Regions from separate parts of the Paraburkholderia sp. SEWSISQ10-3 4 genome, predicted to be linked through region 1. Evidence: riboswitches for the same ligand, from Rfam matches in the RefSeq annotation. Region 1 holds a riboswitch; the other holds the start of a gene.
The links. Region 1 has a riboswitch for manganese ahead of M0D68_RS03230 (TMEM165/GDT1 family protein). Riboswitches for the same ligand answer to the same signal wherever they lie in the genome.
Positions count from the first base shown of each region.

Region 2: it holds a riboswitch for manganese, as region 1 does, so the genes downstream of both, M0D68_RS29060 (sodium:calcium antiporter) here and M0D68_RS03230 (TMEM165/GDT1 family protein) in region 1, are expected to answer to the same signal.

Region 1 covers NZ_JALPRI010000001.1:703,321-717,891, forward strand. The annotation lists gene M0D68_RS03185 (ABC transporter substrate-binding protein) at 64-783, shown strand; gene M0D68_RS03190 (tautomerase family protein) at 795-1,169, opposite strand; gene M0D68_RS03195 (acetoacetate decarboxylase family protein) at 1,268-2,068, opposite strand; gene M0D68_RS03200 (methyl-accepting chemotaxis protein) at 2,302-2,946, opposite strand; gene M0D68_RS03205 (hypothetical protein) at 2,989-3,729, opposite strand; gene M0D68_RS03210 (DUF1571 domain-containing protein) at 3,883-4,947, opposite strand; gene M0D68_RS03215 (anti-sigma factor) at 4,887-5,690, opposite strand; gene M0D68_RS03220 (hypothetical protein) at 5,889-6,644, shown strand; gene M0D68_RS03225 (bifunctional diguanylate cyclase/phosphodiesterase) at 6,687-9,146, opposite strand; gene M0D68_RS03230 (TMEM165/GDT1 family protein) at 9,431-10,021, opposite strand; yybP-ykoY riboswitch at 10,033-10,219, opposite strand; gene M0D68_RS03235 (NADPH-dependent F420 reductase) at 10,426-11,025, opposite strand; gene M0D68_RS03240 (SDR family NAD(P)-dependent oxidoreductase) at 11,129-11,863, opposite strand; gene M0D68_RS03245 (TetR/AcrR family transcriptional regulator) at 11,994-12,572, shown strand; gene M0D68_RS03250 (porin) at 12,651-13,799, shown strand; gene M0D68_RS03255 (ABC transporter ATP-binding protein) at 13,802-14,488, shown strand; gene M0D68_RS03260 (ABC transporter substrate-binding protein) at 14,502-14,571, shown strand, end outside.
Region 2 covers NZ_JALPRI010000021.1:59,789-74,359, reverse strand. The annotation lists gene M0D68_RS29070 (hypothetical protein) at 1-302, shown strand, start outside; gene M0D68_RS29065 (NADP-dependent oxidoreductase) at 362-1,381, opposite strand; yybP-ykoY riboswitch at 1,542-1,713, shown strand; gene M0D68_RS29060 (sodium:calcium antiporter) at 1,814-2,824, shown strand; gene M0D68_RS29055 (HAD family phosphatase) at 2,884-3,942, opposite strand; gene M0D68_RS29050 (hypothetical protein) at 4,585-5,379, shown strand; gene M0D68_RS29045 (DUF1254 domain-containing protein) at 5,417-6,841, shown strand; gene M0D68_RS29040 (DUF1254 domain-containing protein) at 6,870-8,357, shown strand; gene M0D68_RS29035 (transporter) at 8,459-9,430, shown strand; gene M0D68_RS29030 (CatB-related O-acetyltransferase) at 9,712-10,440, shown strand; gene M0D68_RS29025 (carbohydrate-binding family V/XII) at 10,611-12,971, shown strand; gene M0D68_RS29020 (acetyltransferase) at 12,993-13,655, opposite strand; gene vioA (dTDP-4-amino-4,6-dideoxy-D-glucose aminotransferase VioA) at 13,687-14,571, opposite strand, start outside.

The DNA.
Region 1 (14,571 bases):
GCGGTCTTGTCCGTACCCGTTCCCACGCCAGCGGTCGCGCAAACGAAAGACGCGGGCGCATCGATGGCAAGCGTGTTCGCGCCGAGCGGCACGCTGCGCGCGTCGATCAATCTCGGCAATCCGATTCTGGCAAATCTTGATCCGGCAACGGGCAAACCGGTCGGCGTGTCTGTCGATCTCGCTACCGAGCTCGCCAAACGACTGGGCGTACCGCTGCAACTGATCGCGGTCAAGTCGGCGGGTGAATCGGTTGACAACGTGAATCAGGACAAGGCAGACATCGGGTTCTTCGCCGTCGATCCGAAGCGCGGACAGGAAATCGCCTTCACCAAACCGTACGTGCTGATCGAGGGCTTTTATCTCGTGCGCGACACCTCGCCGATCACGACTAACGAGGGTGTCGATCAACCCGGCGTGACCGTCGCAGTTGGCAAGGGTAGCGCCTACGATCTGTTTCTGACGCGCGAACTCCATCACGCGACAATCGTCCGGATTCCAACTTCACCGGCGGTTGTGCAGGGATTTCTGGATCAGCATCTGGACGTGGCTGCAGGCGTCAAGCAACAGCTCGAAAAAGACGCCGCCAAAGCGGGCGGATTGCGGTTACTGGACCAGCGCTTCATGGTGATCCGTCAGGCGTTGGGTGTGCCAAAAGCCAAGGGCGATGAAGCGGCCATGTATCTGTCGAAGTTCGTTGAAGATATGAAGACGTCGGGCTTCGTCGCGGCGTCATTGGCGCGGCATCACATCGCCGGTGCGGAAGTCGCAGGCAACGACGAGTAGCGCCCCCCATCCTATTCGTTCGCGACGTCCGGCATGACCTGTCCCATCTCCATCGCCTGACTGGCCGGTACGTCCTGAATGCCGATGACAATCTGGTCATCGGGCGCTCCCGTCGCGGTCTGAAACAGTTTCCAAAGACGCTGTATCAACTCGCGCTTGTACTCAGGTGGCCGCCCGGCCCGCATCAAAAGCGTGAGCGCGGCGGTTGCCGCCGGTTCTCCGGCGGTGAACCCGCTGCCCGGCGCATAGTCCTGAAACACAATATGCACCCAGTTTTTTGGCACGCCCGCGAATTCGGAATGCAGGTTAGTCAGCTCCATCGCGAGCTTGGCCTTGGCGTCACTGCTTAGTGCGCCGTTCTGAGTAGTCAAGGTGTAGAGCGGCATGAGAGCGACTCCTGGACTGATGTTTCACGGGCGCTCGCATCGAAGAAAGCGCCTCTCGTAACCGGACCCTCTGCCAACGCATAGGGGCACCCAGACGATCACTCGACGTAGTTCTTCAGAATGCGCAGGTCAGTCACGGAGTACGCCATACCGAGCCGATAGCCCCGGCCGACGCGCACGGGCGCAATCAGGTTCATGTCCTCACCGGCGACTTCGGGAATCTTCAGTTCCGCCGACCCGGCCCAGACATCCACGATCGCAAGATTATCCGTGAGCGACATAGTCAATTCGTCGACCGGCGGCTTCTCCTGAAGTCCCGCGGCGAGTTGAGGAAAGTAACGGCGCATTGTTGTTGGCCGGTTGAACACGGTCGTCGGGTCAGCAACAGGTTCCTCGAGCTGGATGCGGGCGGTCGCCAGCCGCTCTCCATGCGCGGACACACTCGCGCCGAAGCGGCTTCCTTTTGCAAGCGGCGCCGCTGCCAGACTGGGCGCGGAGAAACTGCGAGTCTGGTAGACGCTGGCGAGCTTCTTTGGAAAGCCCTGCGCCCATCCGCGGGCGATGGCGGCGTCGTTATCGACGAAGATGTAGGGGCAGTAGTTGACCGGAACACCGTCGAAGACCGCCTCGACCAGAACGAAAGCCTCGCGGTATTGATAGCGGGCCGGGTCCGTCACCTCGTCATTGGAACCCGTGAACTGCCAATCCAGAAACCAGAAGAAGGCCCGGCCGCCGGATTTCTCGTCCACCGTGACGCCCGGCGGGAGGAGCGCCGCGATCGCTTTCTGATCGGCCCAGTATTCGATGGCGAGACAGTCGCTGGAATAGTGCCACGGCGGCAGCGTCGCCAGTGCGGACTTTCCTTGCGGAGTGATAGGGACCGAAAACGCTTTATGCATCTCGCTTCTCCTTGATCGGCGCGACGAAAGTCGCTATACGTGGAATCCATGCGTGTCCTCCGGACACCGCGTAGCAGTGGACGCAGACCGTTCGAGGACACAACGCGCGGCCAGAATGCGATCCGCCGTAGCGGTCGATCCGGCGCGCCGCGCGAGAGCTAATAGTGCCGTGTCCCGCCTGCTACCGCTTTCGAAATCGCACGGCCGCGCAGCAGTTGTGCCCGCTCTCAGGATCAGTTCACGTCGTGCTCGACAAGGAATATCGACATTGCCTCACGCAAAGTCCGCGCTTTCTCCCGCAAACTGGCCGACGCCGAAGCGACGCCCTTCACGTGTTCGACATCGCGCACCAGCATCGCGTCCATTTCGCCCATGCCTTGACTGAACCGATCGACATCGTGGCTCTGGGCATCACTCGACGCGCTGATGTGCTCGATCAACTTGGCCACGTCTCCTACATTGCCGACAACGTGTTGCATGGCCGTGCCGGCGCGTGTCGCGAGCGTCGAGCCGTGCTCGACACGCTGTAAAGAATCGCCAATCAGGCCTTTGATTTCACGCGCAGCGCTCGCGCTCCGATGCGCAAGCGTACGAACCTCCTCGGCCACCACCGAGAAACCCCGCCCGTGGCTGCCCGCACGGGCCGCTTCGACCGACGCATTGAGCGCGAGAAGATTCGTCTGAAACGCGATGCTCTCGATCATCGTGATCATGTCGCCCATTCGATGCACGGCGTCATTAATCTCAGTCATCTTATCGACGACTTCGCTGACAACCTGTTCGCTTTGCTGTGCCGCGGCTGAAGTTTGCCGCGCGAGGCTGTTTGCCGATGCCGCATGTTCCGCGCTTTCCCTCACCCGTTGCGCGATCTGCTCCATCGCCGTGTTGGTCGCGTTGAGCGTTTCAGCTTGCGTGCTGAATTACTGCGACAAGGTGTGGTTTTCGGAAGCGATGTCGTCCGATGAAACAGCCATCTGGTCGATCGTCGTGGTGATGCCTCGCATCGCGTCGTGGATGGCGTTGAGTGTGTCCTTGAAGGTGCGGCTGCTGGCGCCGTTGAGCTTCATCGGCGGAAGACGCAGGTCGAATTTGCCCTCTTGCTGTGAAAGGTTTTCGCCAAGAACGGCCAGCTCCCGGCCCGTCTGTGCATCGGCTTTCATATGCCATGCAATGAAAATCAGCAACCCGGCCTGGACGACTACATAGGCTGCATGCGTCAGCACGGTCGACCACGCGGGCTCGGTGAAGCAATAGACGTCCAATCCGGCAAGCTGGAGATAGTTGAACGAGAAGTGGTGCACCGCGATGACGCCGGCGGCGCAGAGAATCGGTCGCCAGTCCCGATAGGCCAGCAGGAACGACATCAGCACAAAGACGCCAAAGTGCAATTCAGTCAGACCGTGCACCTGATGAATCTGCAACGCAGCGAATGTCATCAGACTGGCCGCGAGGAAGAGACGCGTCACGAGTGCGCCTGCGCGCCAGTAAGTTAGCGTCGAGGCGATCACGACGGTAGGCAATCCGACCCACAGTACGGCGCGCAAGTTGTAGTCGCGTATCGCCAACAAGCAGGAGATCGCGAACAGGGCCCATACGACAACGAGCATGAGCCTGTCGGCCTTCACGTAAACCGTGTGCAACAACTCGTCTGGCTGTTTCATGCGGGTCTCTCAGTATCTATTTTTATTGGCCTGGTGCGGCCGCGCGCTCGCCGAATATTCTGCGGACAACGGCTTGAGCGCGCGATTGTTGACGTGGGGCCTCGTCCACGCACAATGCACCTGCATAACGGCATGCGTGACCGATTCTTTAGATCAATGGAAACCGTACTCTGGGTTACGTCGGTCGAAAATCGAATCGCTCCAGTGGTGAGGGACGACGTCTTCGAAACGGATCATCTCCACCTGGTCGCCGCGTTCGTTCCATGCAGCTTCACCACTGGGCCAGGAGTGCTGCAGATCGAATAGCAGTCTCACGCGCTGCGCATAATGCGCTGGCGGCCCCGACGGTGCCGTCCATGTCCATGCAAGCAAGCGCGCGCCGTGCACGTTCATGAGTTCGATACGGGTCGGTTTTTCAGTCAGGCCTTCTTCATGAAAGCTATGGGCATCGTGCTCGATGGTGCGCGCAATGTACTGCAGGCCGAGATCGCGGACACTATGGCGGGACTGGGTGTGCGCGAACGCGCCGTCGACGGCGACCTTGCCCGAGACGATACGCAGCGCGCCGCCTAGATGGGCGACGATGCTATCAGGATCGCTTGTTTCGTCGTAGAGAATCTCCTGTCCTGCATGGGCGCCGTCGGGTAGCCATTTTGCGTAGACTTTTCGAGGGGTGTCCTGGTAGCGGACAACCATGTGATCGGGCCGATCGGACCATCTTCCGGATATCCGCTCCTGGCGGAACATCCTGTATTCGCAGGCGTCGCCGGGAACCATGTCGGACCTCGCGTACTCGACGAAGGCATCCGGCTTCATTGCATCCATCAGCGAAAGGATCTGAGCGTCGGTGAGGGGCAGAAGCGAGCGGCTTTCAATCCACGTTCGCAACGAAGCCGCCTGATCGCGAGCTGCGAGACACCGGAACCGGTTGACGTCCATACTCACGGTATCCGGCGTGGCAACATCGGCGCATCCCGCCGACGCGCGGGATGAAGCCAGTGAAATCGGGCTATTAGATTGGGCGTGAATGTCCGTTGAGACAAACAGGCATGTCAACGCGAACGCGCACAGCAAGGTCCGCACGGTTGCCTGCCAACCTGCGGCAAGCACCGAGCTTCGGCTTGCTGGGTGGTCTGAAATACGCGCTCCGCAAAACATCATGGGTTCAAACCGCCGCTGGTTTCCCGGCTTCTGAACGCCCGCCCGAGCATGCTGCATGCGTCGACCGCCATGGATCGCAATTGCACCTCTGAGACGAGGCCAGTCAGCGCGCATCCCGTCCCCTGACTCTCCCAGTAGAACGTGCTGCGATTACCGTCACGAAACAGGCGGAACGCCGTCGCGTCCTTTGGAACCCCTGCAACGTACATCGTGAGCCGGGCGCCTGCCGTGTTCTGATACATGAACTGCGCGGCAGGGCCGGATTCGCCGGGCAGCAAACGGCCGCCAATCAGCGAAAAGCCATATTCCCGAAGCGAAGGCACCGACAAGCGCTGACCGAGGCGCCGTGACAGCCAGTCGACCAGTTGATCGCGTTGCGGCGCCGCTACTTCTACGGGGTGGCGTTGCTCAGGCGCGTACACCGCGAAAGCGATGTCGGCGCGCTTCGCGAACACGGGTGAATCAGCCGCGATATTCGTCGACATCCAGCCTGGTACTGAGCCGAGCGCCACGCCCATCGCCACGCACGATGCCGCCACGCCGGCCTGCTGCCACCATGACGTACGGTGGCGCACGACGATACAGCGCGCATCGTCGTGCGGTTCTCCGAACAGTGCTGTCAGCGCGGCTTTTTGCGCGCGGTAGTTCGCCACGCGCTCGGCCGCCCGAGGGTTGGTCGTCAGTCGAACGAGCGTGGTCTCGTGCTCCCTGGCGGACAGTTCATCGTCGGCAAACGCCGATAGCGGCCGCAAATCCGGGTCGCCCAGGCCTCGCCTCGTTCGGTCTCCATGGTCGTTCATGGTTCGTTTCAAACTTCCCCCAAGCGGATGCCGCGTGATGATGGAATGTCGCGCAGAGCGCCATGCATCATTTCTAGCGTCGACACCCCGAATAAACGTACGGCGGGGCCGCTATATTCCATCAGGAACTGCGCGCAAGGTGGAATAGACGCCCCTGCAAAATCGTTTAGACGACATACGAACCACCGGCAGACTTCGATGAGCACTCGACAACAGCACGTCATCCGTTCTGTCAGCGCAGGGCTGCTAATTGCATCCGTTGCGTTGTTCGCTGGCTGCGGCGGCGGAGGCGGTGGAAGTAGCGCAAGCAGCGTGTCGATGGTTTCGATCGCCGGTACGGCGGCAACCGGCAAGGCGCTCGCGAACGCGACGATCAGCATCAACTGCGCGCGGGGCTCGATGTCGGTCACAGCAGATGCGAGCGGAAACTACCATGCGGCATTCAGCGCAGCGATGCCGTGCATGATCGCTGCGACTTCGGGCGGGACGACGCTGCACTCCGCAACGTTCGCCGGCGGCACGTTCAACGTCACGCCGGAGACGGATCTGATGTTGTCGTATCTGGCGGCGCAACTCGGTACGAATGAAAGCGGGCTGATCGCCGGCTTCGCGACTAACACGCAATTTCAGCAGACGCTGCAGAATCAGACGAACGTTCTGACTGCGCAGGCCGCTGTCGTCCAGAACCTGCAGCAAAAGTACAGTGTTACGCTTTCCACCGCCAATTTTCTGACCACCGCATTCACTGTCGGTCAGCCAGGCGAGGACAGCGATCTCGAAGCGCTCCTCTCTCTTGGCGCAATCGACGCCAACGGAGAACCGGACGCAGCCGCCGTCTCACTTATCGCGACGGCGGGGGCCGCACATCCGATTGCCACATCGCCAAATACCGGCACAAACGGGACCGGTGGAACCGGGGTAGGCGGCACGGGAAGCATGGGCGGCATGATGTGAGGCAACACGACACACGCTCAACCGACACCACTCACGCATAGGTCAGGTCAATTCCACGGTGAAGTCACCCGCAGAATGGCTGCGGCTGGAACCGGGCGAACTCGAGCGAAACAGCGCGGTGAACTCCTCCGCAGGCAGAGGTCGTGAGAAAAGATAGCCCTGTCCCGCCTGGCACGACCATTCCCGAAGCAGTCTTGCCTGCTCACTCGTTTCAATCCCCTCGGCCGTGACGGACAGTCCAAGAGACTGCGCCATGGAAATCACAGCACGAACGATCGCATCGTCTTCCGCACTCGTGCCAATGCCCTGAACAAAGGATCGATCGATTTTCAGCACATCCAGCGGCAGCCTGCGAAGATAACTGAGCGATGAATAGCCCGTACCAAAGTCGTCGATTGCGATTGTGACGCCAAAGTCTTTCAGCTTCTGGAGCGTCTCGATACTCTTTTCGGTATCCCGCATGATCAGACCCTCCGTGACCTCCAGTTTCAGCGAGGCTGCCTCGATGTGAGCGTTGGAGAGCGCCGCAGCCACGTCGGCAACGAGGTGGGGATCATCGAACTGCCGAGGCGAGAGATTGACGCTAATCTGCAGCGGCGGTTCTGTTGGGAACTCCCGTTGCCAGCGGGCGACTTGCAGGCACGCCTCTTCCAGTACGTATCGTCCGAGCGGAATAATCAGGCCGCTCTCTTCTGCAATCGCAATGAACTCGGACGGCGGCAACAAACCTCGCGTGGGGTGCTGCCACCGCACGAGCGCTTCCATTTCCCGGAACCCTGCCTCCTGAAGCTGCATGATGGGCTGGAAATACACGCGTAGATCGCGATGCTCGATCGCGTAACGCAGGTCCGTTTCAATCTCCAGCTTCTTGACTGCTTCAGCGTGCATGTTCTCTTCGAAAACGACATAACGGCCCTTTCCGCCGTTCTTGGCCCGGTACATGGCAACGTCGGCGTCCCGCAACAATGTGTCGGCATCGCCGCGGCCGCGACCCGCGTGCGCGAATGCCAAGCCGACGCTCGCGCTGACGATGTACTGCTTGTTGTCGAGATCGAACGGCTGACTGAATTGCGCAAGAATGTTGTCCGCGACCAGGGTGCCTTCGCTCGTCGCTTCGCTGCCCAAGTGTTCCAGCAGGATGACGAACTCGTCTCCGCCCAGTCGCGCGACTGTGTCAGTCGGACGAACACATCCTTCGAGACGCTTGGCCGCTGCGATCAGCAGCCGGTCTCCCACGTGATGTCCGAGACTGTCGTTCACCCGCTTGAAGTTGTCCAGGTCGATGAAAACGACGCCGATCATCGCGTTACGCTCACGCGCGCGAGCTTCGGCCTGGCTAATACGATCCAGCAGCAGTGCGCGGTTCGGTAACGAGGTGAGCGTGTCGTAGAACGCCCGTCGCGCGAGCTGCTCCTCGAAGTTCTTTCTTTCGGTGGTGTCGCTCGCGGTCGCCACGATTGCGCCGACGGCCGGTTCGTCCAAAAGGTTCGTCAAGGTAAGCTGAATATAGCGCCACGCGTCGCCTTCGCCTCGAGTACGGATCTCGATGGATTTCGTGGATCGAGCCGTCGACGATACGGTCTCCAACAGGCCCTGCAGCGTGGGACGGTCGATGGGATGAATCGGATCGAGCAGACTGGTGCCGACGAGCTGGCCCATGTTCTTCAAGGGGTCCGGTCGTCGCGTCGGCGCCTCGTAAGTCACAGTCCCGTTGACGTCGGAAACGAGTATCGCATCCGACGTGTTGGCGACAAGTGCCTGCAACCTCTGTTCGCTCGTGCGCAGCGCGTTCTGAGCCGCCGCGTCCACGTTCTTGCGAATGCGCCGCAGCATCTGAAGAAACAGCAGCGCGAGCCCCACGCCGATCGCCAGCACTACAGGGGTCGATATCAGGACGACCCGTTGTACGGCAACGAGCCGTTCGAGTTGCTTCGTCGCATCGTCGCGGTGCTGTGCTGCTGCTGCGAGAACCTTTTGCTCGATATCGTCGAAGAGCGGATCGGCCGAGTCCTCGTCGATCTCGTTGGCTCTGGCGATATCGTGATCGTCGACGGCCTTGAACATCGGCTTGGCGAACGATCGATACTTCGCGTGCTTCTCCAGCAGGCCGCGCAGCATCGCGCTGCTGTCAGGCTCAAGGGTCATTGCCTTCTTTAGCGCCGCGTCGAGTGCTTCACCGGCCTCGCGGTGCTCGCGAAGAACCTCCGGGCGTGGGTCCTGGAAGTACTTGCGCTCGGCCGATTCCTCCCATGCAACGCTATAGCGGGCTTCCTCGAAAGCGTTATCCGCCTCGTTGGCGGCTTGCGCGGCGAAACCGGCACTCAAACTTTCATACGCGCCCCAGAAGGCCAGGAGCGGCACACTCAACAGAACGAGGACGAGACCAAATACTGCCGTGCGGCGCGCGGGGGGCACGTTCGACGACGTCTGCTCAACTTGGTCTTCTGCTGCGTTGCGTCGCCACAGATATCGACGCCTTTGGGTGCCCTTCTGTCTGATCACGATTGCTCCGATGTGGAACGGCACGTCGACCAGGTGACCTGTTCGAGCAGGTTGGGCGGAAGGAAACTGAAAGTGTCAGTCCGCCCGTAGACGACGTGCGCATCCGGAAGTCGTGATCCGACGCATCGCTCGGTTCGTTCGTTGACTCCGAACCGAGCAAATGACGGACGACTCCGATCCCGGTCCACGTTATGTCGGACCACCGCTTATTAACGGCACGCTCCGGTTTTTTCTAAAGGTCTCGCGTGGGTGGACTGCAGTGCAGTGCGCGCGTCAGCCGCGAACTAGAACAGCGGATGCGCTTGCGGATACAGCGCGGTCCTGAGGGCGAGGCCACCGAGCACAACGAAGATGATCGCGGCCAGAATGTGGACCGCCTTTGTTGGCAGGCGATCCGCAAATTTGTGTCCCAGGTAGATGACGGGCACATTGGCCAACATCATGCCGAGCGTCGTACCAGCAACCACACCGAAAAACTCGTGAAAGCGCGCCGCCAAGGCAATCGTGACGATTTGGGTTTTATCGCCCATCTCGGCGAGAAAGAATGTGAGTGCGGTTGTGCCGAACACGCCCATCGAGTTTTTCGTCAGAACCGCGTCGGCGTCGTCCAGCTTGTCCGGAACGAGAATCCACACCGCCATCACGGCGAACGACGCGACAACCGCCCAATTCAGAATGCCTGGACTCAGAACGCTCGCAAGCCACGCGCCGAGTGCGCCAGATGCACCATGGTTGATGAGCGTAGCGGCAAAAACACCAAGGATGATGGGGATGGGCTTGCGATATCGCGCTGCCAGAACCAGGGACAGAAGCTGAGTCTTGTCGCCGATTTCAGCAAGGCCGACCACACTGGTCGAAATGAGGAAGGATTGCATGGGGGTTGTTGTATCCGGGCCGCGCAGAAAAAACGCGATGACGCGCATTCCGGCGACCCGGTTAGGTCGGAATGCGAGTCATCGGTCTTGCCAGGCATTTAGCTGCGCACGCCATAGCGGGTCTTTCGACTCGCCAAGTATGTTGACGTGCGCCCTCGAACATGGCGTTCGAGGCGGCTACTCCCCAATGAGCAGGCGCGATTCTATCGCGCCATGTGTCGCAGAAGCAAGTCGCCACAATAGCGCTTTTCGCAGTCGAGCATTGCTGCGTGCGCCAATTATTACGAATGCCTTTCGCGCGCGATATGTTCGCCTCTTTCTTTGGGGAGTCGTCCGCTCCTACCCAGAAGCGCCCGCGTCCACATCGAAGCGCGTGGCCGCTGTCACGTCGTCGTGAGGCGCCGCTATTTGAACTTGACGAGGTCCTTGAAGATCAGTTGACCCCAGGTATTCCCTCTGCCTTGGACAAGCAAGCCGCCATCCTTGAGCGGTCCTAGCGCAATCGGCGCGAAACCGAGTTGTTCGGCCAAAGCAGCGACCGGTGCCACCGCATTTTCGTCATCGCTCGACAAAAACACGACGCGGCTGCCGCCATTCACGCTCGGATCAGCGGCCAGAACGGCAGCGGGCAGGTGGTTAAAGCCCTTTACGAACCTGGCACCGGTAAACGCTTTGGCGACAACCGCGGCCGACGGCTGACCTTCCAGATCTTCAACGGGAACACCGAAACCATTTGTCGTGTCGATGATCGTCTTGCCCTGCCAGGTTGGGATCTGCTTCGCGACTTCGCGATGTTCCCAAAACGGAACCGCGAGGAAGATCGTGTCGGACGCGATTGCATCCTGCAGCGTCGCGGGGACAACGGTGGGGCCGATCGCTCGTGCCTGTTGCATCAACGCCTCGGGAGGGCGCCGGCTGGCGACGGTCACATCGATGTTCTTTCTTGCAAACGCTCGGGCGAGTGCCTGGCCTATCGCGCCAAAGCCAATAATCGAATAGTTCATGCGGACTCTCCATTCAGTACTGTAAGGAATCCAAATTTATCGACACAAATCAGATCATCTTTGTCGAGTTGAAAGGTCCTTCTACGCGCCTTTCGGCGCGATTTCAGATGGCCGAGAAGCCGCCGTCGACAGACAACTCCGCCCCATTCACGAAGCTCGAATCGTCTGACGCAAGAAACAGCGCGACCGTCGCAATTTCCTCAGGACGCCCCATCTTTCCCCGCGGGATCAGGGATTCGAACATGCGCTTCGCCTCCTCGGTGAGAACCTGGTCCTGCATCGGTGTGGCGATCGGCCCCGGGCTCAGCACGTTCACCCGGATATTCCTGGCCCTCAGTTCGTTAAGCCAAGTGCGTGCGAATGAGCGCAACGCCGCCTTGCTCGCCGCATACACGCCATAACCAGGGAAACCTTTCACCGAAGCAACTGACCCGGTCATGAAGATCGACCCGCCATCGTTGAACAGCGGCAACGCCTTCTGAACCGCAAACAGCGTTCCGCGCGTATTCAGACCGAAGGTCGCATCGAAGTGCTGCTCGGTAATCTCGCCCAGTGGGACGGCTTCTCCCGTGCCTGCGCTCGCGAACAGGATGTCGATCTTGCCCTTTTCCCGCTTGACTGTATCGAACAGGCGATCGAGGTCGTCCAGATTGGCCCCGTCGCCGCGCACGCCGGTCACGTTCCGGCCAATCAGTTTGACGGCCTCGTCGAGCGCCTCCTGCCTCCGGCCCGTGATGAAGACATAGGCGCCTTCTTCAACGAACCGCTTGGCGCTCGCCAGCGCCATGCCGCTTGATCCACCCGTGATGACTGCAACCTTACCCTCGAGCTTTCCCATGACATCTCCTTTCGTGGTGTCGTACTGCGCGTCTGTTCCCATCTGCACGAATGTGCTGTATCTTGTGGATCACTGATCCGGATACAGGTTCATTATATTCGGATCACTGATCCGTTTGTCAAGGCAATTTATGCGAGCTGACGCCAGAAAGAATTACGACCATCTCATTGCAGTCGCGCGTGACGTCGTCACCGAGCATGGTGCCGATGCATCCATGCGAGATATCGCCCGCCGGGCCGACGTCGGGTTGGCGACACTATTTCGCCATTTCCCGACACGAGAAGCCTTGTTCGAAGCGTTGCTGCGCATGAAAGTGGACGAACTGATACAGCAGGCAGCCGAACTCGAAACGTCGAATCCACCTGACGAAGCGCTGGTGTCCTGGTTTCGCGAAGGGGTTGCATTCGTTCGTACCTATAACGGTATCTGCGCCTTGTTTGCGACCGCGCACGCGGACCCGGACTCCGCGCTTCATGCTTCGAGCACAGCGCTGCGTTCAGCGGGCGCGCGACTACTGGTCCGCGCTCAAGCCGAGGGAACGGCGCGCGCCGATATCGATGGAGTCGACCTGTTCGCCCTGATGTCGGCGTTCGGCTGGCTCGTCGGCCAGCCTGGATTCGCGCCACGGGGGGATCATCTCTTTCACGTTATTACGGGCGCCATCCTGGCAAATCGGCCTGGCAACGATATCAAGAAGGCAGCGTTCTAGCGGCCCTCCTGTCACGCTGGTGACTTAAGGTCCGCTTACATTCGTGGCTCACATTTAATCCCAAAGAGGACACAATCCGTGAACCACTCCTACCGCACTACGGCGGTAGGCTGCTGTCTGGCCGTCTGCGCCAGCCTGTCTGCCTACGCACATGCCGACGAATCACCCGCCATTTCCGGCTCGTCTGTCACGCTCTACGGTATCGTCGATACCGGTCTTGAATATCTCACCAGCGCATCGTCGTCGAAAGGCGAGACGCATAGCGTCACCCGTCTGACGTCCGGCGATATGTCCGGCTCGCGCTGGGGCATCACCGGCACCGAGGATCTCGGCGGCGGCTCACGCACCTTCTTCCTGCTCGAAAGCGGCATCAACGTCGATAGCGGCGCCCTGCTGCAAGGCGGCCGCGAGTTCGGCCGGCTCGCCTATGTAGGCATCGCGAACGACACCTGGGGTTCGTTCTCGCTGGGCCGCCAGGGCGGCCTGTTCCTCGACTGGGTCAGCGAATACAACCCGCTGAAGAACGCGGTCTATGCCATCAAGATGCAAGACCCGGCATTCTCGGACCGGCTCGACAACACCGTTCGCTATGAAAAACGCTTCGGCGAACTGACTGCGATCGTGCAATACAGCTTCGGCTACGACGCGGTCACGTATGGCCCGCAGCCGGCCGGCGACACGCGTTTTGCCCGGGTGATCGAAGGCGGCCTGCGTTATAAGCACGGCCCGTTCAGCGCGACGCTCGTGTACGACCAGAAAAATGGCGGCAGCACGAGTCCCACAGCCGCGCATACCTCGAAGGTCGGCGGCTACGAAGGCGATACGGATCGCCGCGTATCGTTCGCAGCAAGCTACAAAATTTCCACGGTCACGACTTACGCCGGCTACCGATACCTCGATTCGCATGCGGTGCACCTGAGCACGCTGAGCACATCGCCCGTTGAAGCAACCAGCCTCTACTGGCTCGGTGCGACCTGGCTCGCGCAGCCGAACCTCGCGCTCTCCAGCACGGCGATGTACCAGAACTTCTATGGCACGTCGCGCGACCCGTGGTCGTTCCAGGTTGATGCGGACTACTTCCTGTCCAAGCGCACCGATCTGTATCTGAACCTCGCGTACGCGCTGAACCGCAACGGCTCGAACCTGGGTCTGAACGGCTTCGGCACGGACGTCGTGGCCGGCAAGAACCAGTTCGGTCTGATGGCCGGCATCCGCCACAAGTTCTAAGCATGCAAATGAACGACGCGAGCGTATCGATCCACTTGCGCGGACTTCGTCAGCGTTTCGGTGAGCAGACCGTGCTCGACGGCATCGATCTCGACGTGCCGGCGGGCACGACGCTCGCGCTGCTTGGGCCGTCCGGCTGCGGCAAGAGCACCCTGCTCAAGCTGTTGGCCGGGCTGCTGCGTCCGGACGAGGGCTGTGTGATGTTCGGCGGCGAGACCGTGGCCGATCCATCGCACTGTGTGCCGCCGGAAGCACGCGACCTCGGCATGGTGTTCCAGGACTACGCGCTCTGGCCGCACATGACGGTAGCGGGCAACGTGTCGTTTCCGCTGGAAATGCGTGGCGTGCCGCGCGCCGAGCGGATTGCTGCGGTCGCACAAGCGCTGGCGCGCGTCGGTCTCGAACAGATGGCCGCGCGCCGCCCGTCGGCGCTCTCCGGTGGCCAGCAGCAGCGCGTCGCGCTGGCACGCGCGATCGTCGCGCGTCCACGCGTGCTGCTGTTCGACGAACCGCTCTCGAATCTCGACACGCAATTACGCGCCACCCTCTGCGACGACATTCGCACCGTCCTCGCGCAACTCGGCACGACCGCCGTGTACGTGACCCACGATCGCAGCGAAGCCGATGCGCTCGCGCACACGATCGTGACGCTTGCGCAAGGACGTGTAGCGCAGACTGTCCATCGATAACGGAATCGCTACAATGTATAAGCTACTTTCTTCTATCGTTTGTTCCCTTTCCCTTGCCTTCGGGCCGATTACTTCCGTGCAAG
Region 2 (14,571 bases), on a different contig from region 1:
TGGCTGATGCCAATCTTAAACCACGTCGCGCACGCGACGAACACGTCACGCGCATTTCCGTTGCGCTTGAAGCGGAACGCACGCACGAACACGGCAAGCGTACGGCCTTTCCCTGGATGCAGGTTACCGATGCCATGCTCGAACACGCAGGCTTCCTGCCCGGACACCAGGTCCGGTTCATCATCGACTACCGGCTCGGACAGATCACCATCACCCCGGACTATGACTACAGAGTTGCCGGCAGGTACATGACCGCGCCAGAGACCGAGGCCATGCTGCAAAGACGCAGCAAACGGAAATAAACAATCCACAAACGACAACCCCGGCCAGTGTCGGGGTTGTCGTTCAGAAACTCACGCCTTCACACCCTGACCAGCAGCTTCCCGAGGTTCTTCCCTTCGAACAGGCTATTGAGCGCGTTCGGCAACGCGTCGAAACCATCGACGTACGTCTCCTGGTAAACGATTTCACCGTTCTTCACCCACGGCGCGACGGTCTGCAGCATCTCGTCCATCCGGTGCGTGAAGTCGCGGGCGAGAATCCCCTGAATCGTCGCGCGCTGAAACAGCATGTGCTGCAGGAAGCGCGGCGCGAGGTCCGGCGTGTCGAGGCCGCCGTCGTACTGAGCGATCGCGCCGCAGATCACGATTCGCGCGCGGCGCTTGATGAGCGGGATTACCGCATCGGTAACCATGCCTCCCACGTTGTCGAAATAGACATCGACGCCGCCGGTGGCTGCCTGCAGAGCCGACTGCAAGCCTTCAAGTGTGGGATGCGCCCGGTAGTCGACCGCACCGTCGAGCTTCAACGTGTCGGTCAGAAACGCGCACTTGTCCGGGCCGCCGGCGATCCCGATGACGCGGCAGCCGGCGCGCTTGCCGAACTGCGCGACCAGCGAGCCGACCGCGCCCGCCGCACCGGACACGACCAGCGTGTCGCCAGGACGCGGCTTGCCCGCTTCCATCAAGCCGAACCACGCGGTGCGTCCCGGCATGCCGAGCACACCGAGCGCAGTCGAAACCGGCGCCGCGTCGGGGTTCAGTTTGGTCAGCTCGCTGTGATGGCATTTGGCGTAGAGCTGCCAGCCGCTATAGGCCGACACCCAGTCGCCCTGCTTGAAAAGCGGGCTCGCCGACGCCACCACTTCACCCACCACGCCCGCCCGCTGGACGATCCCGAGCGGATGCGGCACGTCGTAAGTATTGCGTTCATGCTGCTGGATTCGAATGTACGGATCGACGCTGACGATACGCGCCCGGATCAACACTTCATTCGATGACAAATTGTCGTCGAGCTCGCTTTCGCGCAACTCGTAATGCTCGTCGCCAACGCGTCCTTCCGGGCGCTTGACGTAAAACCACTGGCGATTCTGGTAGTTCATGTGAGGACTCACTGCTGTCGTAGACGGTGAGTGATCTTACCAGCGGGGCGATCACGCACTTGGCCGCCTGACGTCGCAGCGCTGGACGTGCGCGGTGAAACCGGGAGCGGCGCAGGCGCCGGATCCCAAGCTTGTTGAAAGCCGCCCGTCCCGTTAGAATCCTCCGGTCATTGGGGAGTAGCCTTCCTTCATCCATTGAAGGAGAGCGCGTCAACATACTTGGCCTACGGGTCATGGCGCGTTCGACCGGGTCGGTTTGGCGAGACCATTGGCGCACTGCTTCGTTCTGGTCGGACGGGTCGCGGTGCGTCATTGGTTCGTTACTTGCGTCCGACCGCGGAGTTGCCCTGTGAAACATCGTTGTGCCCTGCCAGTCTCCCCACTTGCCCGTCCGCTGTGCCGCTTCCCCTTTGCATTTGCAGGGAGCCACGCATGACCGGTCTCCTGTTCGAACTCGCCATCATGCTGGTCGTCATTCTGGTGGCGGCCGAGCTCTTCACCAACGCACTCGAACATCTCGGCGAGCGTCTCAAAATCTCCGAGGGCGTGACGGGTTCGCTGTTCGCAGCGGTCGGCACCGCCTTGCCCGAAACGCTTGTCCCGCTGCTTGCGATTGCGGGCGGCACGACCGATAGCGCGGTCAATCAGGAAATCGGCGTCGGCGCGATTCTTGGCGCGCCGCTCATGCTTTCCACCCTCTCCACCTTCCTGATGACGCTGGCGATTCTCGGTACGCGCGGCGCCGGCGGCTGGGTCACGCCCGAACGCACGGGTTTCACTCGGGATCTGAACTACTTCCTGTGCGCCTTTGTGTTGGCGGCCGCGGCGATGTACGTGCCGCACGAACAGATGATCGTGCGGGGGCTGTTCAGCGCGGCGCTGGTCGGTGTGTACATCACCTATGTGGTGATGACGTTCCGTGCGTCGAACAAACTGGTCGACGCCGGTCACGGCACCGAAGCACCGGGCAAGATGCTGCTGTCGCGTCTTGGTTTGCCCACCAATCTCGTGACCATCGCGGTGCAACTGGTGCTCGCAGTTGCGTTGCTGGTGTGGGGCGCAGAAGGCTTCATCCACGGCGTGCGGGGCGTGTCGCAGGTGCTCGGCGTCTCGCCGTTGCTGCTGTCGCTGCTGATCATTCCGATCGCCACCGAGTTGCCGGAGAAGGTCAACAGCATCCTGTGGATTCGCCGCGGCAAGGACACACTGGCGTTCGGCAACATCACCGGCGCGATGGTGTTTCAGGGCACGCTGCTGCCCGCGATCGGAATTCTGCTGACGCCGTGGGCGCCGCGTATCGAAGTGGTGACCGGCATCGTGATCACGCTCGCCGCCGCCGCGTGGCTGCGGATCAACGTGCGCGAGCGAGGCGTGCCGGTGTGGGCGCTGTTGGTGTGCGGCGTGTTGTACGCCAGCTATCTGGTCATCACGCTAACCCGCTAAGCGAGTGATGAAAGGCCGGGAAGGCCGCTGCCAGGCGCGGCCTTCCCAACAAGCCGCCCTTAGTTGGACGGTGCCGCAGCCGTTGCCGCGCTATCCGGCTTGAACACCGTTGTCCAGTCATCCTTCATATCGACGACGAGCCAGCCTTTCGTGCCGGCTTCGTCCAGCCCCTTGTCGAGCTTGCCGCTTTTCGCAGCGCGGTCGTACGCATACTCCCGTTCACCGTCGGTGTGATGCAGCAGCGCCGCGAGGCGCGGACCGTCGCCTGCCGAAGTCCATTCGAGCATCGGCACATCGCCGTCCGCGTTGCCGAACGCGATCACAGGACGCCGGCCGATCGCACGGTCGATGGCGAGCGGTTTGGCCGCGCCGTCGACGAGCGTGTCGACCTGCGCAAGCCGGGTCAATGCGACGGCGCTGTTCGTCTGGCTGTACTTGTATTTGACGGTGCTGCCGATCACCTGCTCGGGCGGAATGCCGTACACGCGCTGCGCGATGTCACGGACGAACTCGACATCGCTGCCCGTCACCAGATAGGTCCTGAAGCCGTTGGCGCGCAGGTAGGCGAGCAACTCGAGCATCGGCTGATAGGCGAGGTCGGCGTACGGACGATTGAAGCGCGGGTCGCTCGCGGAGTCGAACCATTCGTGCACGAGCGCGGCGAATTGATCGCTGGTCATGCCTGCATGTGCCGCCGCCAGCACCTTCATCGAGCCGGCGTCGCCGCTCGCCGCGACACTCTTCAAATTGCCTTTCAGAATCGAGCGGAACGGTTCCTGCCGTTTCCATTCTGGATGCCGCCCGGCCACTGTCTTCACGCGTTGCAGCGCGAACACCAGTTGGACCGAGGCGGGTTGCTCCGGCCACAACGTGCCGTCGTTGTCGAACACGGCGATCCGGTCCGCACGCGGGATGAAGTCTTTCGACTCCGGCGTGGTGACCAGCGTGACGAAATCGACAATCGAGCGTTTGGTCGCGGAGTCGTTCCACGACGCAAGGCTTGCGGCGGTCGATGCGCTGGCTGGCGACTCGCTCGCGTCATGGTGCGGTGTAACGGTGCAAGCGGAAAGAACCACAACGGTCAAAGCAATGCAGTACCGGTGCATCGTGCGAATCATGAAAGCCTCATCAAAAGCGGTGGATCGAACTTTGAGCGAGCGCAAGTCTAATGGGACACGGCGATTGTTGCAGCCCATTTTGTTGCTTTTTTGAGCGGGGACGTCAATGCCGGTAATTGCAAATGGTGTATGCCGCTATGCGGCTTTTATGCAGTAAGCAAACAAATGCTCAAAACTATGGCAATTGTGTGGAATAAGAATGGCGGCCAAAATCTAACTCCGTCCGAAATTGCGTAGCTTTCTATCGTGTTACAAATTTATCTCTGTAATCTCGTGAAACGTTTGCTACCATTCCGCCACAACACTCCCAGATTGTGAATTTCTTACCTCCGCATGCGTCGTTTGGTGCGGCGTCTCTTGAGTCTGAAAGGAGCGTCCATGCAAGCCCTGTATCCGGCCGTACTGTCTTTCCAGCTTGCTCGAGAGACTTAGCGCGAATTAATCGCGTATCTCATTCGCTTTGCATATTTCCCCGTTGCGCGTAGCCGCCGGGGCGGGCGAACTTACACCCGCGATTAGCTCGAATTAGTTCGCGCTAGTTCGACACAATTCGAAAATACGAATGCCATTGCTTTTGCTTTATATGCATTGGGCAAAAGAATGCGTTCGCCTATAAGAAATGCCCATAGACGAGGTGCGGGAATGGGTTGTAAAGGCGTGGTTAGTTCGGCTGCGTTATACGCTGCCTCGGCGATGTTGTCGCCGGCGTTCGCTCAGGCCTCGGCCGACGAGGCCAATAAAAGTAATAACCCGCTTAATCTGGCAGCCTCATTCAACATCCAGAATTACTACACGCCGAGCGTGTTCGGCGCCAGTGCGCATACCAACGATCTGCTCTTGCGCCCCACCGTGCCGATCGGCCCGAACAGCCTGATTGGCGTGCCGGAAATCTTCCGCGCCACAGTGCCGGTCAGTACGCGGCCCGATCCGAGCGGCGGCTACAACACCGGTCTCGGCGACCTGAATCTCTTCGACATCTTCCTGCTCTCGCAAGGCGACGTGCAGGTCGGCGTCGGCCCGCTCGTGACGATGCCGACTGCCACGGACCCCAGCCTCGGCACCGGCAAGTGGCAGGCCGGTCTTGCCGCTGTCGCCGTCAGCGCGACGAAGGCGCGGCTCCTCGGCGCACTGGTGCAGTGGCAACACTCGTTCGCCGGGCAAAGCAGCCGGCCCACCACACAATCGCTCACCGCGCAGCCATTTGGCATCTTCAACCTGCCGGGTGGCTGGTACATCCGTTCGACCGGCACCTGGACCTTCGATCTGCAGCATGGCAGCTATTACATCCCGGTCGGGCTCGGCGCCGGCAAGGCGTGGAAAGGCGGCTCGACCATCTACAACGCGTTTATCGAGCCGCAATACTCGGTAGCGCATTCCGGCGCCGGCGTGCCGAAGTTCACCATCTTCGCCGGGCTGAACATGACGTTCGGCAAGTAAGCACAAAAAACCAAGCATAGAAACAGAGGGCTTAACCATGACCTTGTTCAACCGCCTGCGTATTTGCGCAGTCATCGCGGCCGTGTCACTGACCACATTGCCGCATACGCAAGCCGTCGCTCAAGCGAGCGCCCCCACTGCGGCGACAGCGGCTGTCACCGCCTCGCCTGAAGAAGCACGAGCGATCGCCAAAGACGCGTTCCTCTACGCGTATCCAATGTTGTTCAACTACAAGACGCTTTACGAGCAGGCGATCGATTCCGGCTCGAAGTCTTATGTGGGCGGCTTCGGCAAGTTCCGCAACTACTCGCATCCGTACGGTCCTGAGAACAAGGACATCGTCACGCCGAACAACGACACGCCGTACTCGTGGGCGTGGCTCGATCTGCGTCGCGAGCCGTGGGTGCTGACGGTGCCCGCGGTGCCGAAAGAGCGCTACTACGTCTTCCAGTGGATCGACCTGTACACCTACAACTTCGCGTATGTCGGTTCGCGCGCCACGGGCAACGGCGCGGGCCACTATCTGTTCGCCGGCCCGAACTGGCACGGCGATACGCCCAAGGGCATCGACAAGGTGTTCCGCTCCGAGACGGACCTGATCCTGACGCTCGGCCGCACTGCGCTCAATGGTGCGAGCGACGTCAAGAACGTCGAGGCGATCCAGAAGCAATACAAGCTCACGCCGCTGTCCACCTTCGAACACGCGGCTGCACCGCCGCCCGTCGCGAAGCTTGATTTTCCGAAGTGGGATGAAGCGAAGGCGACTTCGGCGGACTTCATCGCGTATCTGAACTTCATGCTGCAGTTCACGCAGCCGCCGGCGCCGTCCGAGCAGGAATTGATGGCGCGTTTCGCGAAGATCGGCATTGCGCCTGGTGCGCCGTTCGATCCGGCCGCCTTGCCGCCGGAAACGCGCGCCGCGCTTGAAGCAGGTGTCGCGGACGGTAAAGCCGCATTGGCGGACGCTGAAAAACACACCACCGGCTCGTTCAACCTGTTCGGCAGCCGTGCGGATCTGAAAGACGACTACACCACCCGCGCCGTCGCGGCGGCGATGGGGATTTACGGCAACACGAAGGAAGAAGCGGTGTACGTCGGCACGCGCGTGAACAGCGAACACGCTCAACTGCTCGGCTCGCAGCCGTACGTGTTGCACTTTGACAAGAAGGACCTGCCGCCCGCGAAATTCTTCTGGTCGATGACGTTGTACGACCTGCCTGCGCGCCATCTGGTCGCGAATCCGATCAACCGTTACTCGATCGGCGATCGGACCAAGGGGCTGAAGTACGGCGCTGACGGCTCGCTGGATATCTACGTGCAGAACACGTCGCCGGGTGCGGACAAGACGTCGAACTGGCTGCCGGCGCCCACCGGTGCGTACACGCTCGTCATGCGCATCTACGGCCCGGACGAGAAGGTGCTCAACGGCGACTGGAAATTCCCCGAGCCCCAAAAGCGCTAAGCCGCGCATGGACGAACCTGAGGACAATATGAATAAGAAAACCGCGACATGGGTCACGGCCGCCGTACTGGCGTCGGTCGCCGCGCCCATTCTGGCGAAGACCCAGCAAGACCAATCGGTCCATGCAACGGCCACCGCGGCGTCCGTACCGGGCCCAGTGGCCGGCTACGCGATCTCTGAAGAATACGCACGGCTGGTAGCGCGCCAGACCTACTTCTGGGCGTGGCCGATGGTGAACGTCTACGGCCGCCTGCTGGCGATGAAGAAGGTGCCGCAGCCGGGCCTGAACGGCGGCATTGTGCCGGTCGCACCACCGAATCATCTGTCGATGCTGCGCGACTACATTCAGCCGCAGGAGCGATTTGTCGCGTGTCCGAACCAGGACGTGGTCTATGGCTCGTCGATTCTCGATCTGAATAAGACCCCGGTGGTCGTGCAGGTGCCCGATTTCGGCAAACGCTTCTGGGTCTATCAGGCTGTCGATCTGCGTACCGACGGTTTCGCGAGTCTCGGCAAGATGTACGGCACACGTCCGGGCTTCTATCTCCTGACAGGTCCTGACTGGCACGGCCCGGTGCCGAAGGGCATCCGCCAGGTGTTCCGCTCGTCGACTGGGGTCGGCAGTTTCATTCCGCGCGTTTTCATGGACGACACGCCTGAAGATCGCGTGGCCGTGCAGCCGGTGCTCGCGAAGATTGGCCTGTATCCGCTCGCCGAATACGATGGCAAGGTCAAAGAGACCGACTGGTCGAAGTTGCCGAGCTTCGGTGAGGCCGGTGGTGCTGCGGGCGGCAACGCCGAAGAGATCAAGTGGGTCGATCCAAACCGCTTCTGGGACATGCTGTCCACCGTGCTCGACGAGACGCCGCCGCAACGCGGCGAAGAGGCGATCTACGCGCAGGCGCGCGGGTTGATCGCGGCAGCGCAGAAAGATCCGGCGATCAAGGCCGCGATTGTCGACGAAGGGACCAAGGCCGAAGCGGATCTGGTCACGCCGTTGTTCAACTTCAACACCTTTGGCAAGCGGCTGCCGGCGAACTGGAACACCGTTAGCAACGGCGCCGCCTTCGGCACGGACTACTTCACGCGCACGGCGGTGGCGAAGTCGAACATCTTCGTCAACAAGCCTAACGAGACCAAGTATTTCTACGGCGATGCCGACGCTTCAGGTCAGCGTCTCGATGGCAACGCACGCTACACGGTGACGTTTGCCAAGGATCAGTTGCCGCCGGTCAAGGGCTTCTGGTCGCTGACGCTGTACAACTCGCATCACTTCTTCTCGCCGAATGCGCAGAACCGCTACTCGCTCGGCACCAAGAACAAGGACCTGAAGTTCAATGCAGACGGCTCGTTGACGCTCTACGTGCAGAACACGAGTCCAGGTGACGACAAGGTCTCCAATTGGCTGCCGGCGCCAGCCAATGAAGCGTTCTCGTTGTACGTACGTGCCTATTGGCCGCAGCAGCCGGCGCTCGACGGCAGCTGGACGCCGCCGCCGGTTAAGCGTGAACCGTAAGAAAACACGCCGATGCGCACGCGTGCGGCTCGCCGCCGCGGTTTGTCAAAACCTTGTTCCGCAAGGTGGAAGTGCGGAAAGTTAATTTCGTGAGGATGACTATGAGTCGCACAAACCGTTTGTCCGCAAGCCGGTCACTCGCCAGGTTGTGCACGGGTGCGCTTCTCACCACTGCCGGCGTGGGTCTTTCGCAGCAAGCGTGGGCGACTGAAGGTGGCATCGGCAGACCGATAACCGGCATGCAGGTTACGCCGTACGCAGGCGTCGTACCGCCCACGGACGACTGGATCGTGTCGGCCACCACGATCTATTACGAAGGCTCGCTCGGCGCGAGCAAGACGATTCCGATCGCCGGTCAGATCACGGCGGGCGTCGACGTCACGGCGGTGTACACCATCCTCAACGCGGTCAAGACGTGGGGCATTACGCTGGGCGGCTGGAACTTCGCGTCCTCGTTCGGGGTGCCAATTCAGTACACCAACATCTCGTCGTTTCACGGCCGTTTGCCGAATGATCACGGCACGCAGTTCGCCGATCTCTTCTTCACGCCGGTGGTGGCGGGCTATCACCTGACCAAGACCGATCACATCGCGTTCAGCGTGCAGATTTACGCACCGACCGGCGCCTACAGTTCGAGTCGCCTCGCCAACGCTGGACAGAACACGTGGACCTTCACGCCGACGGTCTCCTACACGAAGCTGTTCCCGAAAGAAGAGATCGAGCTGTCGTTGAACTACGGTGTTGGCTTCTACACGCCGAACAGCGACACGCACTATCACAACGCACCGGTTAGCGTGCTCGACCTGCTCGCGCTCAAGCGCTTCGGCAGCGGCTGGGGTGTGGGTGTCGTGGGCGGCTATATCCAGCAGCTCGGTCATGACAGCGGCGGAGTAGCCGATGTCATCGGCGGAAGTCAAGGGCACTCGGTGGGTATCGGGCCGATGGTCACGTGGTCGGGCAAAGTCCAGAAAACGCCGGTGTCGGCGTCGCTGCGTTGGGTCAATGAATTCAACGTCAGCAACCGGCCTAAAGGGAATGCGGTCGAACTGTCGATCAGCGCGACCTTCCAGTAACGGGGCATGCATCTGGTGATCCGCCGCTCCTCGTGTGTGCCGCTTCCCGTCGACGTCGCGCACGGGCCGGGGCAGAACGCGTTTTATGTGCAAGTGGGCAGCGCATGGCGCTGATCCGCGCAATGTGGTTACGCATCGAACTGGTCGTGAAATGCGGTCCTAATCGGCAAAGTGCATTTCTGTGCTCGCCGATATGCTGTTCATGACCATCGTCGGCTTTTGCGACCTCAATGTTGAGGCGTGGCTGGCGACGCGATGCGAACCACCTTTTGCGGACCATCATGAACGTAACCACATCAGACGACTTTATTGGCGTTCAAGCTCAACACCCTTTTTCGAAGGCTTTTATCGTGCTCGGGTATCGGGATGGATCGATCTCGACGATCCCGAACAACTTCTTTCGCGACTGGCTGGATGAAGAAGCAAAGGTTGGGACTTTCTCGATTGGCAAGTGTTCGGGAATCGGTGTCGGCTCAATCGCCAAATATGACGCAGGGTTGCAGAAGCTTGTAGTCGGAAAATTCGTCGCAGGTGGCTTGAGACTGAAGTTCCTGCTGAATGGGCAGCACGACATGCGGACGATTTCAACGTCGATGCTGAGCGCCTTCGGCAGTGGGCTAAACAACGTCCCACCGCCTCAATACGGCGACACAGTAATCCGTAACGATGTATGGATCGGCGACGAAGCGATGTTTCTTGGCGGTTCCACGATTGAAAATGGCTGCGTTATCGGTGCAAGAACCGTGGTACCGCCCAATTTCAAAAGCGAACCCTATGGCATCTATGTGGGCAGCCCCGCACGCCTTGTTCGGTTCCGTTTCTCCGAGCGTATCCGCGAGAAGCTTCTTGAACTTGAATGGTGGGACATGTCGATGCCTTGGCTGCAAAAAAATAATGACCGTTTTCTCGTTGACTTAACGGTAGACGAGGGGCGGTCGATGGAAATCCTGACCGAGTTGCTGCGCGCAAAAAGCCAGTCCACTGAGGCGATGGCCGCGACGAAAACTTGATGCGTCTGCACCGAGCAGGATGGCATTGCTTGATTGGAGGTCATGCGGACGGCGAGCAGGAGCGAATTCGCATCCTTGCCGATCAGCGGGGCCCAGTTGATTTGCCGACTGGGTCCGCCGCGTCTGATGACCGGTCTATCCCGCCGTCAATGCTCATGGAGCGATGCACAATGAAAACTACGATGAAGCGGTCTTTGCAGTTGCTCGCGGGTGTCTGCACGTCGCTTGCGGTGACACTCGCCACACCCGGGCAGGCGCTCGCCGCCGCCGCGGTGCAGCCGCTGCCGACCGTCTGGCCGCGCGACTTCGATAGCGCACAGCAGCGCATCGAGTTGTATCAACCGCAGGTGGAAGTGTGGCAGGGCAACCGGATCGAAGGCCGCGCCGCTTTCGCGGTCGGCGCGAAGAGCGCCACGCCGAACTACGGCGTCGCGCATTTCACCGCGCGGGCTGAAGTCGACAAGACGAGTTCGACAGTGCAACTGCTCGATATCGTCTTCGACCAGGTCGACATGCCGGCTACGCCCTCCGCCGCCGCTGGGGTGAAAACTGCCTTGCAGGCCCGCATACCCAAAGACGGTCTCATCACCTCACTTGAACAACTGCAGGCCAGTTACGCCAGCACCCACGAAGGCAGCGAACCGGGCCTCGCGGTGCAGAACAACGTACCGAACATCATCTTTGCCGAACGTCCCACGCTGCTCGTGCTGGTCGATGGCGACGCGAACTGGCGTGCGCTCGGCGACGCGCACTATCAACGCCTGATCAATACGCGAGCGATGCTGCTCAAGGACGCGAGCGGCGCTTTACATCTGAATGCCGCGGGCTATTGGTACGAGGCGAATTCGCTCGGCGGTCCGTGGCATCTGAACGCGACACCGTCGAATGAGCTTGTCGCCGCGGCGAAAAGCGCGCAGACCAATCTGAAGTCCGATCCGATGCTTCCCGCCGATGGCAAAAAGCCAGCGCAGGCGCCGGACGTGGTGGTCGCCGCGCAGCCGGCCGAACTGGTGGTGACGAACGGCAAGCCGGCGCTGCAACCGGTGAAGGGCGTGAATCTGCTCTCCGTCACTAACGCCGACCACGCGCTCTTCGTCGAGCCGCGCGACAATCACTACTACCTGCTGCTGTCGGGCCGCTGGTTCACCGCAGCGGGCCTCTCCGGCCCTTGGACTTTCGTCGACGGCAAGAGCCTCCCCGCCGATTTCGCAAAGATCGCTGCCGACGACCCGCACGCGAATGCGCTTGTCTCCGTGCCCGGCACACCGCAGGCCAAAGAAGCGGCGATTGCAGTGACCATCCCGCAGACAGCAACCGTATCGCGCAAGACCACCACGTTGAAGGTGGTCTATGACGGCGCGCCGAAGTTTGTCGGGATCGCGGGCACGTCTTTGTCGTATGCAGTGAACACGGCGACGCCGGTGATCCAGACGGCGCCGTCGCAATTCTTCGCGGTCGCCAACGGGATCTGGTTCACCGCGAACGCGGCGAGTGGCCCGTGGCATGTTGCCGATACCGTACCGGCCGCGATCTATACGATTCCGGCCGCTTCGCCCGTGCATTACGTGACCTACGTTCACGTTTATTCGGCGACGCCGGATACCGTGGTGGTCGGTTATACACCGGGCTACATGGGCGTGGTTGTCAATGCGGACGGCACCGTTGTGTACGGCACGGGCTATGTGTACGCGCCGTATGTCGGCGACGTCTACTACGGCTACCCGGCCACCTATGGCTACGGCGCCGGCTTCGCGCTCGGCACGACAGTGGGCTTCGCCTTCGGCTTTGCGATCGGCGCCACGTGGGGCGCGCCGTCGCCGTACTGGGGGCCGTATTGGGGCGGCGGCCCATGGAGCTGGCAATACGCGAACGTCAACCAGGCCAATATCTACGGCCGCTGGGGGCAGGGCACCGTGACGCACGCGAGCGGCTGGAACGGTTGGACTGGCAATAGCTGGGCCGGAACGGCAGCATCCGGATTCAATCCTTATACCGGTGGCCACTTCCAGGCGAGCCGTGGCGCGGTCGAGAACGCGTACAACGGCAACTTCGCCGCCGGGCGGCAGGGCTCGTTCAGCAATCCGTCGACGGGACGCAGCGGGGCGGCGCGCGGTGGCGTGGTCGGCAATGAAGGCACCGGCGACTATGCGGCGGGTAGGCAGCGCGCCGGCTACAACGCGCAGACCGGACGCTACGGCGCGGCAGAAGCGGGCGTGACCGGCAACGCGTATTCAGGCGATCACGAGGCGGGCACGAAAGGCATCGTGGGCAATAAGGACACGGGCAAGGCTGTCGCGTGGAATAACGGCAATGTGTATGCGGGCAGCGACGGCAACGTCTACCGGCATGATCAGGGCGGTGGCTGGGAGCAGCACAGCGCGGATGGCTGGCAGCCGGTTCAGCCGAACGCCAGCCAGACGCAGCGGCTCGACTCGCTTAAGCAGGGGCACGATCTTGGGAATGCGCGAGCGAGTGGGCAGTTTCAGCCGCAGCGGCATTTTGGCGGCGGAGGCGGGCGGTTCAGGCGGTGAAGCGGGGGCGGCAGATTCCGACTAAAGATATTTGTCACCCTGCTGGCGATCCCGGATTTTCTTCGCGGGGTTTCCGTACGTCACTGAAAAAGCGTCGACTGCCTTCAGAACGATTGATCCGGCGCCCACCACGCTGTGCTCGCCAATCGTGATTCCATGGCGCAACACCGCGCCGATGCTCACGGCGGCGTGGCTACCGATGCGGCAATTGCCGCCGGTGGTCACGCCAGGCGCGAGGCTCGAAAAATCCTCCATCACGCAATCGTGGTCGAGCGATGCCTTCGTGTTCACAATGCAGAACCGACCCACGCGGCAGTCGGCATTGATAACAGCGCCCGCCATGACAACCGTGCCGGCGCCGATGCTTGTCCCTTTGCCGACGCTCGCTGCAGGGTGCACAGCACTCACGAAGGGTAATTGCGGGCAGACGTCGGCCACTTTGGCGACCACTTTGGCGCGAACGCTGTTATCGCCGATCGCTACGATGACGCCCTGCAGATCGTGTTCGGCGGTCAATCTCGCCAGATCGGACTCGCCGCCAAGGACCGGATAGCCGAGGGTCTCTTCGCCAGTCACCCGAAAAGCGTCGATGAGCCCGGCGATCCGGTAGCGCCCCTGCTTTTCAACGATGTCGATAACGACCTTGGCGTGGCCGGAAGACCCGACAAGCACGATGTTTTGCATTGCCCATATTCCGCTTTAAGACCGGCTCAAATCATTGAATGCCGGCGATGATGCTGACAATGCGTTCAACCTGTGCCGGATTCAGATCGGGATAGATCGGCAGGCACAAGATCCGTTTCGATGCCGCGCTGGCGGCACTCAGATTGTCCTTATGCGACGACGGCAGGCCTCGATACATCGGGAATTCGGAAATCAGCGGGTAGAAGTAGCGGCGCGCATAGATATCGTGTTGCTTAAAGTGGTCATACAGTGCATCGCGGCTGATTGGAAAATCGTCTTCGACCTGAACGGGAAAGTACGCGTAGTTCGCGACTTTTTCGCCCGCGTCCGACAGGCAGCGAATGCCGGGCACCTCTGCCAGCAACTCGCGATACTGCGCGTCGATCGCCTTGCGTTTTGCCAATGCGTTGTCGACGTGTTGCAGTTGCAGCAGTCCGAAGGCTGCATTGATTTCGCTCATCTTGCCGTTGATGCCGGCGGCCACAACGGTCACCTCATCCACGAAGCCGAAGTTCTTCAGATGGTCGATACGCTGCTTCGTCTTCGCATCCGGGCAGATGATCGCGCCGCCTTCGAATGTGTTGAAGACCTTGGTCGCGTGGAAACTGACGATCGACAGATCGCCGTGCTTGAGCACGCTGCCATCTTCGGTTTGCACACCGAACGCGTGCGCGGCGTCGTAGATGACCTTGAGGTTGTAGTTGTCGGCGATCTTCTGGATGGCCTTCACATCACACGGATGGCCGTAGCAGTGCACCGGCATGATGGCCGTGGTTTGCGGTGTGATCGCCGCTTCGATCTTCTCCGGGTCCAGATTGAGCGTGTCCGGATGGACGTCCACGAAAACCGGCTTGATGCCGTTCCACAGGAGCGAATGCGCGGTCGCTGCGAAAGAATAGGGCGTCGTAATGACTTC